Regions from separate parts of the Paenibacillus sp. FSL R7-0312 genome, predicted to be linked through region 1. Evidence: riboswitches for the same ligand, from Rfam matches in the RefSeq annotation. Region 1 holds a riboswitch; each other region holds the start of a gene.
What was found. Region 1 has a riboswitch for cyclic di-AMP ahead of MKX70_RS30560 (hypothetical protein). Riboswitches for the same ligand answer to the same signal wherever they lie in the genome.
Positions count from the first base shown of each region.

Region 2: another riboswitch for cyclic di-AMP. It lies ahead of MKX70_RS03000 (hypothetical protein); the one in region 1 lies ahead of MKX70_RS30560 (hypothetical protein).
Region 3: another riboswitch for cyclic di-AMP. It lies ahead of MKX70_RS05275 (C40 family peptidase); the one in region 1 lies ahead of MKX70_RS30560 (hypothetical protein).

Region 1 is NZ_JBBORE010000001.1:7,052,553-7,057,882, forward strand. It holds gene MKX70_RS30555 (flotillin family protein) at 1-1,283, opposite strand, end outside; gene MKX70_RS30560 (hypothetical protein) at 1,306-1,851, opposite strand; cyclic di-AMP (ydaO/yuaA leader) riboswitch at 2,009-2,197, opposite strand; gene MKX70_RS30565 (methyl-accepting chemotaxis protein) at 2,456-3,571, opposite strand; gene MKX70_RS30570 (FIST signal transduction protein) at 3,589-4,620, opposite strand; gene MKX70_RS30575 (hypothetical protein) at 4,928-5,113, shown strand.
Region 2 is NZ_JBBORE010000001.1:709,256-714,585, reverse strand. It holds gene MKX70_RS03015 (hypothetical protein) at 1-13, shown strand, start outside; gene MKX70_RS03010 (hypothetical protein) at 271-468, shown strand; gene MKX70_RS03005 (hypothetical protein) at 986-1,174, shown strand; gene MKX70_RS03000 (hypothetical protein) at 1,677-2,120, opposite strand; cyclic di-AMP (ydaO/yuaA leader) riboswitch at 2,297-2,464, opposite strand; gene MKX70_RS02995 (glutaredoxin family protein) at 3,164-3,406, opposite strand; gene ytxJ (bacillithiol system redox-active protein YtxJ) at 3,403-3,729, opposite strand; gene MKX70_RS02985 (SDR family NAD(P)-dependent oxidoreductase) at 3,963-4,685, shown strand; gene MKX70_RS02980 (ThuA domain-containing protein) at 4,759-5,330, shown strand, end outside.
Region 3 is NZ_JBBORE010000001.1:1,244,870-1,250,199, reverse strand. It holds gene MKX70_RS05285 (GNAT family N-acetyltransferase) at 1-180, opposite strand, end outside; gene MKX70_RS05280 (C40 family peptidase) at 429-920, opposite strand; cyclic di-AMP (ydaO/yuaA leader) riboswitch at 926-1,069, opposite strand; gene MKX70_RS05275 (C40 family peptidase) at 1,457-1,885, opposite strand; cyclic di-AMP (ydaO/yuaA leader) riboswitch at 1,943-2,081, opposite strand; gene MKX70_RS05270 (hypothetical protein) at 2,299-3,096, opposite strand; gene MKX70_RS05265 (M1 family metallopeptidase) at 3,141-5,156, opposite strand; gene MKX70_RS05260 (YwhD family protein) at 5,261-5,330, shown strand, end outside.

The DNA of each region.
Region 1 (5,330 bases):
CCATCCTGGGAAATCACTGTAATCTTATCCACCTTGGCGAGCGGGGAAGCAATTTTCTCAGCCAGCTCCGGCAGTATTTTCAGGAATTCCACGGTAAGCGCAGCTTGTGTGAACTGTTTGTACGCTTCGGCTTTCTTCTCCAGGGCTCCCGCTTCCGCCGCTCCGGCCAGCTGGACAATCTCCGCATTCGCTCTCCCTTTCGCCAGCTCAGCTTCTGCCGTGGCCAGTCCGCGCTTGGTGGTTGTCGCTGCCTCGGCTTCCGCCTCAAGAATCTGCCGCTGCTTGGCGGCTTCGGCTCTCATGATCGTAGCCTGGTTCTCCGCCTGGGCAGGCTTGATCACCGTTGCCTCCAGCTCCCGCTGTCTCAGCTCGACTTCGATTTCCCTGACTGTCCGGTTGGCCTCCGCTTCCATCTGCGTGATTTTGACCTGTTCGGTAACGAGCGATTGCTTAATTTTGTTCTGCTGCAATTCATACGCAAGATCCGCCTGAGCCTTCTTCACTTCTGTCTCCAGCTTGAAATCCGCCTGCTTAATGTTCAGTTCCTTCTCGTACAGGGACTCCTTCGCGCGGGCGGCGGTTCCCGCTTCAATGGTGGCCTGATGTGCATTGGCTTTGGCAATGGAGGATTCCTTCTCCGCCTCGGCCTGCTTGATCTGAATATCGCGTTCCGCTTCCGCCTTGGCAATGCTGGCATCGCGGCGGATGCGCTCAATTTCCGGAACCCCCATATTGTCGATGTACCCTTTGTCATCCGTAATTTTTTTGATGGTGAAGCTGACGACCTCAAGCCCCATCTTGTCGAGGTCCTCCGAGCAGGTCTCCCTCATCTTGCTGTTGATTTCATCAGGCGTCTTGAGGATGGATTCCACCGTCAATTGCCCGATTAAGCCGCGCAGGTGGCCCTCCACCGAATGCAGGATAATTGTCTCGCGGTCTTCTTCGGGCCGGTCGATGAACTGCTCACTGGCCGTCAGAATAGCGGTGGGATCGCTTTTGATTTTTATCTGGGCGACCGCCTCCAGGTTGAGCTTGATGCCCTGCCGGGAGAACATCGCCTGCGCTGGAATGACATCGAAGCTCATCAGCATCATCGAGATGGTCTTATTGTTCTGGAAGCCCGGGATGACGAACGTCCCGCCGCCCTGCACCACTCTTTTACCGCCGAGACCGTATACAATCATCGCCTGATTGGGCGGGACTTTTTTATAAGCGGTCACGATACTGAACAAAGCCAGCAGAATAACAACAACAATGCCCGAGATTAAATAAAGAATAACCATTTGGTCCGACACTCCCCGTCATTTATAATTCTCCGAATTCCCTCTCGAAGAGGGTTACTTCCGCCATTCCCTTATCCACCTTCAAAATAATCACCCTGTCGCCCTTCACGAGCTGCTGGCCGATTGCTGCCCGCACTCCAATGGAGCGCATCGTTCCGTGCAGCACATATTTCATTTCCCCGGCTGCCCCATCCGCTGCAGGTACACTGACGTATCCAAGCTGCCCTGCCTGCTCATAATCCAATTCATTCATGCTGCTGTCATACCGGGTCATCACCCGGGCCAGCACTGCATACATCAGACACCCTGTCAGCAAGGCTATCATGGTGCAGATCAGCACTACTGCAAGCACGCTCATTCCGCTGAAGCGGCTAAGCATATAACCAGCGCCGCCCCAGACTGTGACAAACACCATCAGCGGGAGTATAGGCACAAAGCCCGGCCCCCCGGCGTCACCGCCCCCCGCATGCAGATGACCCGCCAGGCCATGCCCATGAAGTCCGCCGCTGAGGAGCAGGAGCAGTCCGACCCAGAAGCACACGATAAATGTAGTTAAGATAACGATCACCTCCTTAGGCAGTTCTGATCACAATATAAATAAACTTTTCCCGTTGTTATATGAATTATCCGTCTTAATTCAGACCGTCTCCCCCTGCTGCCTGCACAGCAAAAAGACCACAGCAGCAGCAGGGCTCTCCGTGGTCGGTTAATCGATCATGGCGCTCATCCTCTCTCTTCGAGGCTTACGGGGTTAGCTGACGGATTCGGGCAGCGAGATTGCCCTACCTTGCCGGAGCACCGTTATACAGCATGCAGCAAGGATTCACCCCAGGTGTGCGGCCGCTATCTGAGCCTAAGCCGTAATCACCGTTGGTTCCCCCGTTCCCATTACTGGAATTCAGCCATTTGAGAACAGTTAAATTTCATTCGGTTGTTGATTTGAATCTTACGCCTGCAGCCATTTAATGTAAAACGCTGCGGTTGACAAAAGAAGCCAAAAATGCCGTTCCTGCACGAATGAAGGCGTATACTTTGCTTTCGCTCTTAAGCGGCCGATGATTTACTCCTTTTTGCTCCGTTTCTCTGGAGCAGTGCTGTTACATAGCAAAGAGGCTGACCACCTGCATTCCCTCTGCCGGGTGTAGTCTTTTTTATCGGATACTCGCTTCTGCTTATACGCCAGTCTTCTGTGCTTCATCCAGCTGCTGCAGCTGCTCTATCTGATGCAAATGATTAAGCAGCTGCTGATAGTGGTCGGCTTTTTGCTGGACGGTAAGCACCATCTTCTGGAACTGCCCTGCATCCTGTCCCGATTTCTCCAGAATACGCAGCAGATCGCCATTGATCTGCTCCACATCCTCCATGCTGCTCTCCTGCGATTCCTGAATCTTCTCCAGATGCTGGAATACCTCTTCCTCCGCTTCCACGATCTCGTTCATGTATACCGTGGACTGGCTGATCTTCGCATTCGTCTCTGTCATCGCCGTTGTCCCGTCACCGGACTTGCTGTGAAGCTGCTCCATCACCTGGGTCATCCCCGAAAGGGAGCCCATGATCTCCTTCACATGACTGCGCGTGCTGTCGGCCAGCTTGCGGATTTCTGTGGCAACCACCGAGAAGCCCCGTCCGTGCTCTCCGGCCCGCGCCGCCTCGATCGCTGCATTCAGCGACAACAGATTCGTCTGCTCAGCAATATCCGTAATGATCTTTGCCAGCTGCTCGATGCTCCGGAAATGCCCCCGCAGGTCCTCATTCAAGCTGACAAATTCAGTAAATACCGCCGAAGCCTTCTGCATTTCCGCCGAGATCTGGATATTGGCCTCTTTGGCGAATTCAATTTTATTGGAGGAAAAAGAGAGGCTGCCATACATTTCATTGATGAGATCTTCGGTCTGTCCGCTGTTGGTCTTCAGATGCTCCAGAAGCTGCTGGGTCCCGCAGATCTGGCTGATCAGCTCACCGCTGCCCGCCCGTAAAGCCGCAAACTCCTCTACCAGCTGGGCCTCTTCCTTAAGAATCTCGTCAGTTTCGCGGCGGATCTGTCCGGCCAGGGTATAGGCGTGCATCCCATAGGATTCAGTGGCTGAAGCGTCGTTAGCGGCAGCTGTCCTGCCAGTATTCTCTGGAGGCTCAGTAGCATTAGCCGCTGCTCCAGCTGTCTTTAGCGTCCCGGCTGATTGTCCGGAGCTGTCCGTTTTTTCAAGAACGGCTAATGTATTATGACTTTGAACAGCTCCGGCAGAGATGCTTTTGCCCCATGAAGTGCGTAATCTGGTTATCCACTGCATAATCAATCTACTCTCCCTTATTCAACCAGCAGCAGAATCATGGTCTGGTTGGCATGCTTTTTATAATATTGCTCTCCGTAGCTGATGAAACCTGTAGTGTTGCCGCAGAATCCGAGCATAGTCCTGTCAAAATCCGCCCACAGACCGTCCCGGATGAAGAGCTGGTCCCGCAGCGTACAGTTAATGTTAAGCACAAAGGAAGGCTTGTACGGGCTCCCGCCCAGCGTCTCCCCCAGCACAGCAAGCGGATCTGCTGCACTCAGCACCTCTACATAAGTACTAGACATAACCTGGCTGTAAAATGTGACAGAGCCATCCGGATTAATGGTCATCGGTGAGGCGATGATCAGATCGTCTTCGTATCTTTTGCCCAGCGGGCTGCTCAGGAAATGCTCTGCCAGCTCCGCCTCCGGGACACCAAGCACGCGCGCGTATTCTTCCGCAGCAGGACGTCCGTTGAAGGAATACACCGTTCTGCCGAACACATCGGCTTCTGTCACCAGCAGCGTTGTCCCGGTGGGAACATAAATATTTTCTTTAACCAGTGCAGTACGACCCGGCATATTGAAGAAAATCCCCAGGTTCTGCACCCGGCGGCTTCCTATGTAAATATAAGTCTCTCCATGCTCATCATCCGCTGCACTTCCCCCAATAATCTTGAACTCCGGGGCAATGAAAAATAGCGAGGAGAGGATCGTCTCCTCCATCGCGCCTGTACCGTCACATAGCAGCAGCAGAAAGGCATTAGAGTTGCCTTGTACTTTGTGATATGAGGCACTTAGCACATTGCCTCTAAGCACGGGCGGATGCAGGATCTCCACAATATCGGCTATCCCTGATTCGTATTCGAACCCAGTGACTACGCCGCTGCGGTAGCCCTGCGGGGTATATTCGCCTTTGGTTGAGCACAATACCGCCCGGGAGGGTGCATGCCGGGACAATTCGCTGACTGCCGCAGCGGAAGCGAACAGCACCAAGCCTCTGCTGCTATCCAGTTGTTCCAGATGCCGCTTGGCTTCGCCCAATGTGTTAAAAGATAAAGCTTTCATTATGTATATCAACCTTCCTCCGCGGGAGTTCCCCCTGCAAACGTTACTGAAAAATTAAGCTTTAATTTTCAATACTTCTTATGGTAAAACCAGAACCGGGCCTACTGTCTGTGAATAATGTCGCAATCCCCTCGCCAAAGCCTTATTTCCGGCGCAAAAATACGGCTGTCACGGGTGACTAAGGTTGAGCGGCTTACAGAAAGGCTGTATCATGAACATACTGTAGATGCGATGGATGCGATGGATACGATGGATACGATGCTCAGAGCCGGGCATCACATTAATAACAGAAAGGAAGTGTGAGGCCATGACTTATTCACAGCGTTCCAGTCACCCTGCTGCCGCATCGGACTACACCTATCTGGAATACCAGATCGAATTAGCTGCAGAAGAATTGGCTGTGGCAGTAAAGGCGCAAGACGAAGCGCGGGCAAAGGCCATCCGCGAGCAGATTGCCAAACTCGAAGACGAGCTGGCGCTGCTTGAGGATTAAGCCGGATTACACCTGATTAAGCCGATTAGTGTAGTACCCTCACTTCTCGATTCGATTCTATCTCTAACAATAGATCATGTGATAATGATTATCAATGACAAAAAGATGTAGATTCCAGCAGCGCCGCAGGAGCCAACTGTTTTCTCAAGCACCGATATTCATTCGGTGCAGGGCCGGGCTTCCGGCTGCTGTGGGGAATATGAGGCTGTGCTGGTAT
Region 2 (5,330 bases), 6.3 Mb from region 1:
AGTTTTTAGTTAGTGGATTGAAAATGAATTAAGATGTCTAACATATTGATTTAATGGTGTAAGATGCTTATTTTAAGCATAGAATAATGCCTTCTGAATAAATCTGATTTATACATGATAAAAACACGCCTTATCTGATTTCAAGTTGTCGATAGTCTGATTTGGGTATTAAAAAAGCATCCTTTTCGGCGTCTTTTTGTCCGATCTATAATGGCTGCTCACAGTCCAAAGATAAACAAAGTACTACTTACCTTTTGGGGAGTGTTTAGAATGGATAAAAAGAAACAGGAATTCGTGATGATGGTATTCTCGGGTCTGATGCTCATTATGCTAAGTCTGATAACCCCGTCTAACGGATCTGAAGTGCGTATATATTTTAAGGGATTCATGACAGGGGGCGGGATCATCGTATTGGCGCTGGCCGTCTCGATGTTCCTTAAGAATAAGGGATTTAAGAGCATGAAATAATTTGTGGATATAGGCAAGGCTGCTTGCTTTCGCTCAGGAGCTGATCTCGTCGCTGGGCGGAATCCTCAAGCTGAATGTAACGATTATGGTCTCCGGTCAGGCCGGAGCACTCAGCCAAGTGCCCGAACTGCTGGAGCAGGCAAGGCAGGCGATGCGGTACCGGAATCTATCCGAGGCGCATCAGGTCTCGTTTGTTTTTCTATGAAGCTTGTTTCCCAAAACTCCGTCATAGCCCGGTCTCCTTTAATTTCACTAAATAGTTATTACAGACATATTATATCCACGATAAAACTGATTTGCAATGTTATTGTTAATCCTCGTATCTAAACAGATAGACTTATGTGAAGCGGGGGATAGGATGTTATTAATTAGTTGCATGTAAGTGATTTAGCGAATCAACCGGATTGGGCTTATGAATAATGCTGTTCTATAGAGTGATCACAACCCCCCCAAACTGGTTAAAACCCCGCAGATAGTGTACCTTAGTAATATTAGTAATTAGGAGTGGTGATTTTTCGTGAAAAAAAGTAGACAAACCCCCGTGCTGGTCGCGGTCTCCATCCTGCTGATCATTATCAGCAGTCTGATCCCGTCGGACAAATCAACCTGGCTGGGAGCACTGCAGACCATCTTGCTGGGCGTCGGGCTGCTCGGATGCTGCATGGCTTTTTGGCGGTTCGCTAAGGGCGGCAAGGGCAAGCGCTGATTTCTGGAATGGAGCAGACAGCATAGGCAAGAACAGGGTATGGGTTGGTTAGTGAATTCAATACAAGTGTTAGTGTTTTAAGCGCTGGCACGAGAGCAAATAGAGAGCCGTGGCGGAAGCTGCGGCTTTTCGTTATTGTCAGGCAAATGTACATTGCCAAAGGCGTGCATGTGTATAAGTTGGGAGCTTCAGTGAGCGTAACCTGGAGCCTTAAGGGAATGAGAACTTATTAGCTTGCCGTCAGCGGAATTCTCCCATACGTAGTGCTACGCGGACTGAGAGGACCTTATTTTGTGAAAAAGCCTGCTTTTTTGCTCGTTGCGGACTCAGGAGCGCTTATATTGTTCGATGGAGCTCAAAATGAGGCGAAACGGGTTAGTTAAGGTCCTCTGAGTCCGCATGGATCGCTGAATGGCCTGACCGGACGAAATAACGGATCTACAGTCCGCATAGATCGCAGCAGCCTGCCTGAGTCTATTGGTGCAGGCCCCAGCAGCTTTCCCTATCCCGCCGACGGACGCGGGACAGCTGGCCGCGCAGCAGCCATATGTTCGCGAATCTCTCTGAGCTGCGCTTTCAGCTCAGGAACGCTTCGCTGCAGGATGAGGCTGATCTCGGGCAGCGGCAGCTGGATGCCGTACCATAAGGCGCTGGCAATCTGATCCTCCCAGGTGAGCAAGGCAGAAGAGCAGCGGCCGCGGTCTTGAGCAACCAGCGAGCATTGCCGGATGCATTCCCTGTAGGCGGCAAGGGAGAAGTCCGATTGGATGCTACCCTTTAGCCAAGGCTCAAAGAGTGCCGCGAATGTGGCAGTTGTGGCTTGATCGGCGCGGGTGCCCTTCTCCAGCAGAAGACAGCTAAGTGCATATACGGTTCCGCTGTATTGCTCAATATAGCCGGTGAATCCGGCAGCGGCAGCTGCCTTGGTCGATAATGGGTCTGGCATGTGGACACGTTCCTTCCTGAATGTGGGCGATTTTATTGTTTGGATATATAGCTGATTGGTTTGCCGAAATGCTGATCCGCCGGAATAAGTGCGCAAAAAACCGCAGACAGAGGAGGACCTCTGCTGCGGTTTTGTTACAGGCGTAAGAAGCCTGGGGCAAAATCGTGGCGGATCAAGATCTCTCTCTTTACGCTTACGGGGTTAGCTGTCGGATTCGGACGGTGAGAGTCGCCCTACCTTTTGAGACTGCGCAATTGAAGTCTCCTTCGGATTCACCCCAAGTAGGCCTGCGGCCTGATGGTTCCCCCGTTTTCCGCTTGGCGGAAATTCAGCGTGCATTCACATTATCGCTGTTAACTTTCAACACGAATCATACCCTTTTAGGATTGTCTTTGTAAAAATGGAAAAGAGTGCTTCTGCGCCGGATTTGCAATAAATTGCTGCTTCGCAAGGAATATTGGAGACTAAAACCATATATGTGGCCGGTTATCATCCGTTTATCTCGCTCAATCGCCGTTTTTTATTTTTGGGAGGCAGTGGCAGGGGAACTCCGGAAATATTAATGCGTTAGACGGAAATACCGTCGATAATGGATTTTTGAAAAATGGTGTATTAGTGAGTAATCGGGAGATAACGGGAGATAAATGTTATTGTATGCGTTACCCGTCAGGCAAATAGATTCGTGATTGTGTTATTAGGGTAATTATGGCGGTTTACAAATTGTCCCTGAATTAGAGTCTGATTTTACGAAAATGCTTCCGTTCTAGCCCTGCAAACGATACATCCCGGAGGGCCTAATTCCCGCTTTCCGAATGCTTGACTTGGACCATACTCCAGGGATTATCATTTGATTCTGTAAGGGCAGACTGTCAATAAAGAGGCGCTGGATCTGCTGGAACCGTCATCGGTGGATGCCTTCGCCCGGCGGTGTGGAAACGGAGTGAAGCTATGACGGAGTTTTTTCCCGGCAGAATAATTTTGAACCCTAAAAAGGTGCCGGCCCTGCTGGGAGGGCGGCACCTTTTTGCATACGGGTAAGCTTATTAATGACCAGCTGCTTCAATAAGCTCCTGAAGCTCAGGAAGATTGAAGCCCTTGACAGCCCGGTCTCCGGATACGGTGACTGGAACACCCATGAAGCCCAGCTTCTCGACTTCTTCCTGATAGACAGTACTGGTCATCACATCTCTGACTTCGAAGGGAATGCCTTTGCTCTCAAGCAGCTGCTTCACCTGATTGCAGTCGCTGCAGCCGGATGTGGAATAGATGATTACGTTCTGGCTCATTGCTCCACAGCTTCCTTGATGGCGCCACGGGTGATTTTCCAGTGGGAAGTGTTCCAGCGGACCTCACCATCCTCCAGCAGGAAAATCTGCGGCGATTCATGCTTAATCCCGAAATCCTCGGCAATCTGATTGGAAACCGGACGGTCTTCGATAACATGTACAATGGCGGCAGGCGTGTCGGAATTCTGTGTATAGGCCTGGAACTCCTCATTTGCTTTGGCGCTGATCGGGCAGGTGGTGCTGTGCTTGAAGAGCAATTTTTTGCCGGGTTGCCCTACGTATTGTTGCAGTTCATCCAGTGTATGGATTTGTTGAATAGACATCAGAGGATCACCTTTCTGGAATAGAATTTTGAAAGCATCTTGTCAACAATTGTGTTGTTAACAACTATTATTCTTGATTGTAACATAGTTCAAAATTAAAGCAAAAGAATGTTCAGCAGGCTTATCCCCTCCTCCCTTGGGGGATGTTGTTAAAGGCTAAATGCCATGCTAATGTGTGAGAGATGCAGTAACGCTCTGCGCATAAATAAGCAGGTATGAGGGGTGTGCAATTCATGAAAAGGGTCGCTTTTGTTACCGGTGCTGACCGCGGGCTCGGGTTTTACATGGTACGCTTTCTTCTGGAGAATAAGTACACAGTTTTTGCTGGCCAGTATTTAGCAGAATCGGAGGCTTTGGGAGTTTTGCAAGCGCAATACCAGGACATGCTGATGCTGGTCCCTCTTGATATCGGCAGCGCAGAGAGTGTGAAGGAAGCAGCACGGAGTATTGCCGGCAGTACGGGCCATATCGATATTATTATCAACAATGCCGGTATTATCCACCGCGCAGACAAAGCAACAATACTCGTGGATATGGATGATGAGGCCATGGCGCAGCTCTATAATGTGAACACACTCGGTGCGCTCAGAGTGAGCAATGCGCTCATGGGATTGCTGCTGCAGAGCAAACAGCGTCTGATTATTAACATCTCCTCAGAGGCCGGCAGTATCAGCCGGAATAAAAGGATTAATATGTACGGCTATTGCATGTCGAAGGCGGCGCTGAATATGCAGTCCTCGCTGATGCACAACCATCTGCGTATGCTGGGCGGACAGGTCATGGTCTTCCATCCCGGGTGGTTGCAGTCTTGCATATACGGAGAGAAGGATTTGAAAGCGGTGACAACTCCGGAGGAGTCGGCCTATAAGATCATGAATATTGTTCAGGAGCATAAGAAGTATCTGGGCGAGGAACCGGTTTACATCGATCTGGACGGCAATCACTGGCCCTGGTAACAGCAGCGCAATATATGAAATAATGGACTAATAAATTATAGATTAACTTTGTAACAAGAGAGGTGTGAATGCAATGACTTCCTTCAAAGCACTTGCGTTTGGCAGCTATACCGAGGTTAAGTACCATCCGTTCGCCGGAGTTGACCGCGAGATTGAGCAGCTGCTGGAACCGGAATTTCAGGTGGCTTCGACTGAGGATTACGGGCTGATGAACAAGGAACAATTGTCGGACTGCAAGCTGGTGGTCTCCTATACTGAATTCTCTGATGAGAAATTATCCGCTGCGCAGAGCGGTGCCCTGCTGTCTTATGTGGCTGGCGGCGGGGGGCTGCTCGTAGTGCACAACGGAATCTCCCTGCAGCGCAATCAGGAGCTCGGCGTAATGCTGGGCGCCCATTTCACCCATCATCCGGACTATACCGCGCTTCATATGACGATTCCCAACCGGGAGCATCCGATTATGCAGGGTATCAATGACTTTGTGATTGAGGATGAGCCGTACTATTTTGAGCAGGTGCCATACTTCGAATCAACCATTCTCGCAGAATATCCCCATGGAGGGGCGATGCGGCAGGCGGCCTGGTGCCATGAATTCGGACAAGGGCGGGTAGTCTACCTGATGCCCGGCCATCATCTGCCTTCCTT
Region 3 (5,330 bases), 5.8 Mb from region 1:
GGAAACGTATTGTTCGCTGCGCAGCTGCGGATCACCGAATTCAACACCGAGCGCCTGCATCTGCTCCCAGGGCATCCAGCCGTAAATATTATACGGGGGCCTATAGTTCCACTCACAGATCTCAGCGCCATGCCGCGACTCCATAGCAACAACATAAAAAGATACCGGAGAACTTATCATAAGCGGAGGCCACCTTTCAAGGGAACATTACTTCATTCTATAAATATTATATACAAAATGAGCAGGATACGACGCAAAAACCTTGCAGATAGACCGGAACTTGACAAACGCCAAAAAATATTTTAGGAAAGGGCCGAATTGATGTTTTACAAATATAGAGCGGGGTAAGTAATTTTATAGACAAAAAAATAAGCCCTCCTCCAAGATTTCGGCAAAAATCCTGGAAAAGCGCTTATATTTAGGACAAATTATTGCACATCGTCATTGTCTTCGGAATCAGTAGCTACAGTCTTGTAAGCATCTGTACTCATAATCCGTTTGGCGCCAACGTAGCGGTTGACGTAGTAGCTGTCACTCAGCGAACTGATGGTTACACCACGCGAGGAAGAAGCATGTGCGAACTCACCGTCACCAACATAAATACCGACATGGGAAACGCCTTTGCCGCTTGTATTGAAGAATACAAGATCGCCCGGTCTCATCTCATCACGGGATATAGCAGTGCCCATCTGATATTGGGAGCCGGATTGGTGGGGCAGGTTAATTCCGATCTTATCAAAAACATACATTGTAAATCCGGAGCAATCAAAACCGTTCGTGGATACACCGCCGGATACGTATTTGGTCCCGATGGCTTTGTCGATAACTTTATCCATTTTGGAATCCGCGAAAGCGCTTCCTGCTCCAATGGTGAAGATGATGGAAAAGCTTAGTACTGCGGCTGCTAGCTTCTTCTTCAAAAGTAAATACCCCTTCCAAATGCCTACGAGGTTAGCTTAAGGGTTCGGTTGAAGGTCCCCTATGACCCCTCTTAGAATAGGAGGTCAATTCACCCAAAGTTGGTTCCCCCGTTTCCCTAAATCTTTAGGGAACTCGGCACGACTGTTGATTAGGATTAGCTGTTATTCAATACATGACAAAACCTTTGTTAAAAGCGATTCAATAATTACAAAAATGTTACTAAAAGCTCACTGCGATAATTGTAGCAAAGACTAGGGCGCTTGGCAATCACTTATAACATATTAATGCATTTTTTTTGCGTTTTTTAGAGTTATAGCTGCATAGAAAGACTCATATTTAACGCAGCGGGTGAGCTGTTGATGAATTTTCTTTGGATTTGGGATAAAAAGGTGTTTCAGGGCCTGCAGATGAGTGTAAAAGGTAGAATAAGGAAAAGGAAAAACCCGGAAATGATTACGGCAATAATCAAAACCGGGCTCGTATAAGTTACATTTAGATGTTAGAGGTACAAATATTCGAGGAAATGTTCAAGGGTTCAATCGTAAGCGACAGCTTGGTAGGCTGTTGTGCTCATTACTCTTTTAGCGCCAACGTAGCGGTTGGCCCAGTATGCCTGACTCAGCGAACTGATGGTTACACCACGCGAAGTGGAGGATTGTGCGAATTTTCCATTGCCAACATAAATACCGACATGGGAAACTCCGTTGCCCAGGGTATTGAAGAATACCAAATCACCGGAACGCAAATTACTCTTGGATACGGCTGTTCCAACGCTGTACTGTGCCTTAGAGGTGCGCGGCAAGGTCAGGCCGATACTCTTGAATACGTATTTGGTGAATCCGGAACAATCAAAGCCGCTGGTGCTGGTGCCCCCGGTTTTATATGACGTTCCAATGGTTTTTGAGATCACAGTATCCATTTTGGAATCTGCGAAAGCGCTGCCCGCTCCGAGTGTAAATACCATCACAAGACCTAGCGCTGCTGCGGTGCATTTCTTCTTAAAGTTCTGACTTCTCAAAAGATGTACTCCTTCCAAGGCCTGCGAGGTTAGCTTAAGGATTCGGTAGAAGGTTCCCCTATGACCCCTCTAAAGCGAGATCAATTCACCCAAAATATGGTTCCCCCACTCCCCGGTGCTGGGAATTCGGCGTTTTGTGCACCAGAATAGTGACATATCGACATAAGGTTAATGGCTTCGGTTACATAGCTGCATAATTCCATTTGAAAGATTACAAATTTGTTACTAGTAGTACAGGCATCATTGTACCAAAGGATTTACAGTTTTGCAAATGCACTTGTCGCAGCTGTAAACAAAAAAGAGTCATGCACCTCACCAGAGGGGCGATGACTCTTTTAGTATGCCGTTTTGGCGGCCGATTATTGTGGGAATGATTTACTGGACCAGAGATGATACTGCGCGGCTATGCCCCACATTTTGAATAGAGTGGATGGCAGAGGGGCAGCCTGGCGCAGGAGCAGGGCCGGGAGACCCGGAAAGAAGAGCGCTGCAGCGCCGCAGAGGATCAGCATCACCAGACTTCCTGCGCCCAAAATGACAGATATCCCGATGGAGTGCAGAAGGACTTTCAGACAGATCAGCAGCGAAGTGAACATGCCCGTGCCGGCGGTATAACCGAACTGCATATACAGCAGCAGCTTGCGGATAAGGAAGAGGTAGACGAGCCAGCCCAGCACATAAGGCACGAGCGTCAGCAGCAGCGGATAATCGAGAATGCCGTTCAGAAGCAGACGGTACATCTTCGGCAACAGCCAATAGAGCGGCAGAAGGGCCAGCGCCCATTCAACGAGACTGAACAGCAGTACAGGCAGACCATAACGCTTCATCCCGGGAAAAAAGAACAGTCCGCGCTCCCCGGCACGTTCCTGGTGAAGCTCGTGCAGCAGGCCCGCCCGGATAAAGGGGGAGAGCAGCAGCCGCAACACAGTCAGTGCCAAGAGCAGCCATAGCCATTGCCGGACGTCCGGGTCCGTGTGCAACGCAGCCTGCCCCTCAATATAATACAGCAGCCTGCCTATGCTACTGCCGCCGGCATTCGCATCCGGATAGCGCAGCAGTACCGGAACGACGGCGCTTTTAATGAATTTGTACATGAAGTAGCCCCAGAACAGCCGGTAGATAAATAGCAGAATCAGGATATAAAATTGCTCTTTCATGCTGTGCCAACCGCGGGTTATCGAAATTTTCACAATCCTTCACCTCACCAGACAAGAGTTCCGAGCAGGGTTTCAAGCAGTGTCGTCGCACTGAGCGTCCAGCGGGAAAGAGTATTGTGCTCAAGCTCCGCCATTCTGAAATTATTGAGATGCTTGCTCTCCAGCAGTATGGAATGTCCCGGATCAATCTCGGCGGAGACCAGAGGTGCTTTATACGATAATTCAAACGATGTTGTCTTCCCTTCGCCGTTCCAGTATTGCTGAACCGAGTACCCGTCCGAGAAAATAAATTTTACAGGGACATCCCCATAATGGCTGCCCTTGTTACTTACCTCAACTACAGCATCATATTGAATGCCTGCTCCGTTGCCGCCGTCCCGTTTAGCTGTGAGCCTGATGTCGTCTACTGCAAAATCAGGGGCTCCGCCGCTGTAGACGTACTGGTCAAAATAAGTCTGCCAGGATTGCTTGGTCACTTTCTCCACAATCTTCTGGAAGTCAGCGGTCGAGGGATGCTTGAAGCGGTATTTACGGGCATAGGCAGCGAGAATGGCATCCATGTTCTTGGCTCCTGCTAACCGTTCGATGTCACGGAGCACCAGCTTGCCCCGGATATAGACATTGCGTGTGTAGGCATCATCTCCGGTGTATTTCCACGTCTCCAGATTGAGCGGCTGCGAGGAGGAGACCAGACTGGACTGCAGCGGGAGGCTTGAGGCAACGCCATATTCCTGCTCCATCAGCCGGTCTTCGGCATATGAGGTGAAGCTCTCGTCCAGCCACGCCTCCTCGAATTCATTGCTGGCGACCATGCCATAGAAATACTGGTGACCGATCTCATGGATCACGGTCCGTTCAAGCGAAGTGCCGGGCGATGCCTCGGCAGCACCGAAGGCAGTGATCAGCGTCGGATATTCCATCCCCCCGGCCCCATTGCCAGATTCAGGCGGGACTACAATGGATAAGGTGGAGTAAGGATACGGGCCATACCATTTGCTGAAGGCGGTCAGGGCAGCCTCTGCGGCCTGGAAGTAGCGCTCCTGAAGATCCTTATGCAGCGGGTCCAGATAGAGCTTGATCTTTACTCCGGGCACCTGCGGCGCGGAGAAGGCCTTCTCGGCAACCACAAAATCCGGCGATGCCGCCCAGGCGAAGTCATGAACATCATCTGCGTAGAACTGATAGATTTTGCGGTCCTGTACCAGCCGCGCGTTCTTCACCGGAAATCCGGTGGCGGCAACCTTGTAATCGGACGGGACGGAGATGGTTACATTGTAAATACCGAAGTCACTGTAGAACTCAGATGTGCCATGGTACTGATGCAGATTCCAGCCTTCCTCCTGTACTCCCCTTGTGCCAGCGGGCTCGTAGACGCTGAGCTTGGGAAACCACTGGCCGGCCATGACGAAGTTGCCGGCGGTTCCCATACGGGCGAATATTTTCGGCAGCTTGACCTCAAACTGGAGTTTGAGTGTTACGCTCTCACCACCGTTTACCGGCTGGGGCAGGTGGACCTTAAGCAGGGTCTTGTCATTCACATTGCCGTCGTCAGGCTGCACATACTGGGTGCGCTGCATTAGCGAAATCCCCTCGGAGGTCCGCAGATCCGTCAGCGTCAGGCTGCCGTATCCGCCCGCAGGCATGGAGTCGCCCCGGAGCGTTCCTCCGGATTCCTTCATAAAGGTTGTATTGCCGGAAGCGAATGCATTGGGGTAAAGGTGAAAATAGAGCTCTTGGACCGGTTTTTTGCCCGGATGGATCCAGGTCACCGTTTCGGAAGCTGCTAAGGTTCCCGTATCGGCCAGCAGTTGAACATCCATGTGGTATTCCACCACACGCTGGCTTAAAACCTCCGACACCGGAGGCGGAGTAATCTCCGGAAGAGTGGACTGCACAATTTGCTGCTGCGGCAGGACGGCGGGGGACTTGGCCTCTTTTGGGGCAGAGGCAGTCCATACGGCAGGGCTGTGCCCTGAAAGAAACCATATTCCGCCTCCAAGCAAGGTGAGAACAGCCAGAGCTGCGAAGATGAGGGTATACCTTAATGAATGTGGCTTCATACTGTGATTCCTCCCGTGACAAGCATCTACGGGATGTATATGTTTGCAATCGGCGCATTATTAGCTAAAATTAAATAATTAGTGAATGGAAAGGATGTGCACTTGTGGATAACGTACAACCAGAGGGCAAAAAGCAGATTGCCTTGAATATTGTGAATGCCAAGAGTAAGCATA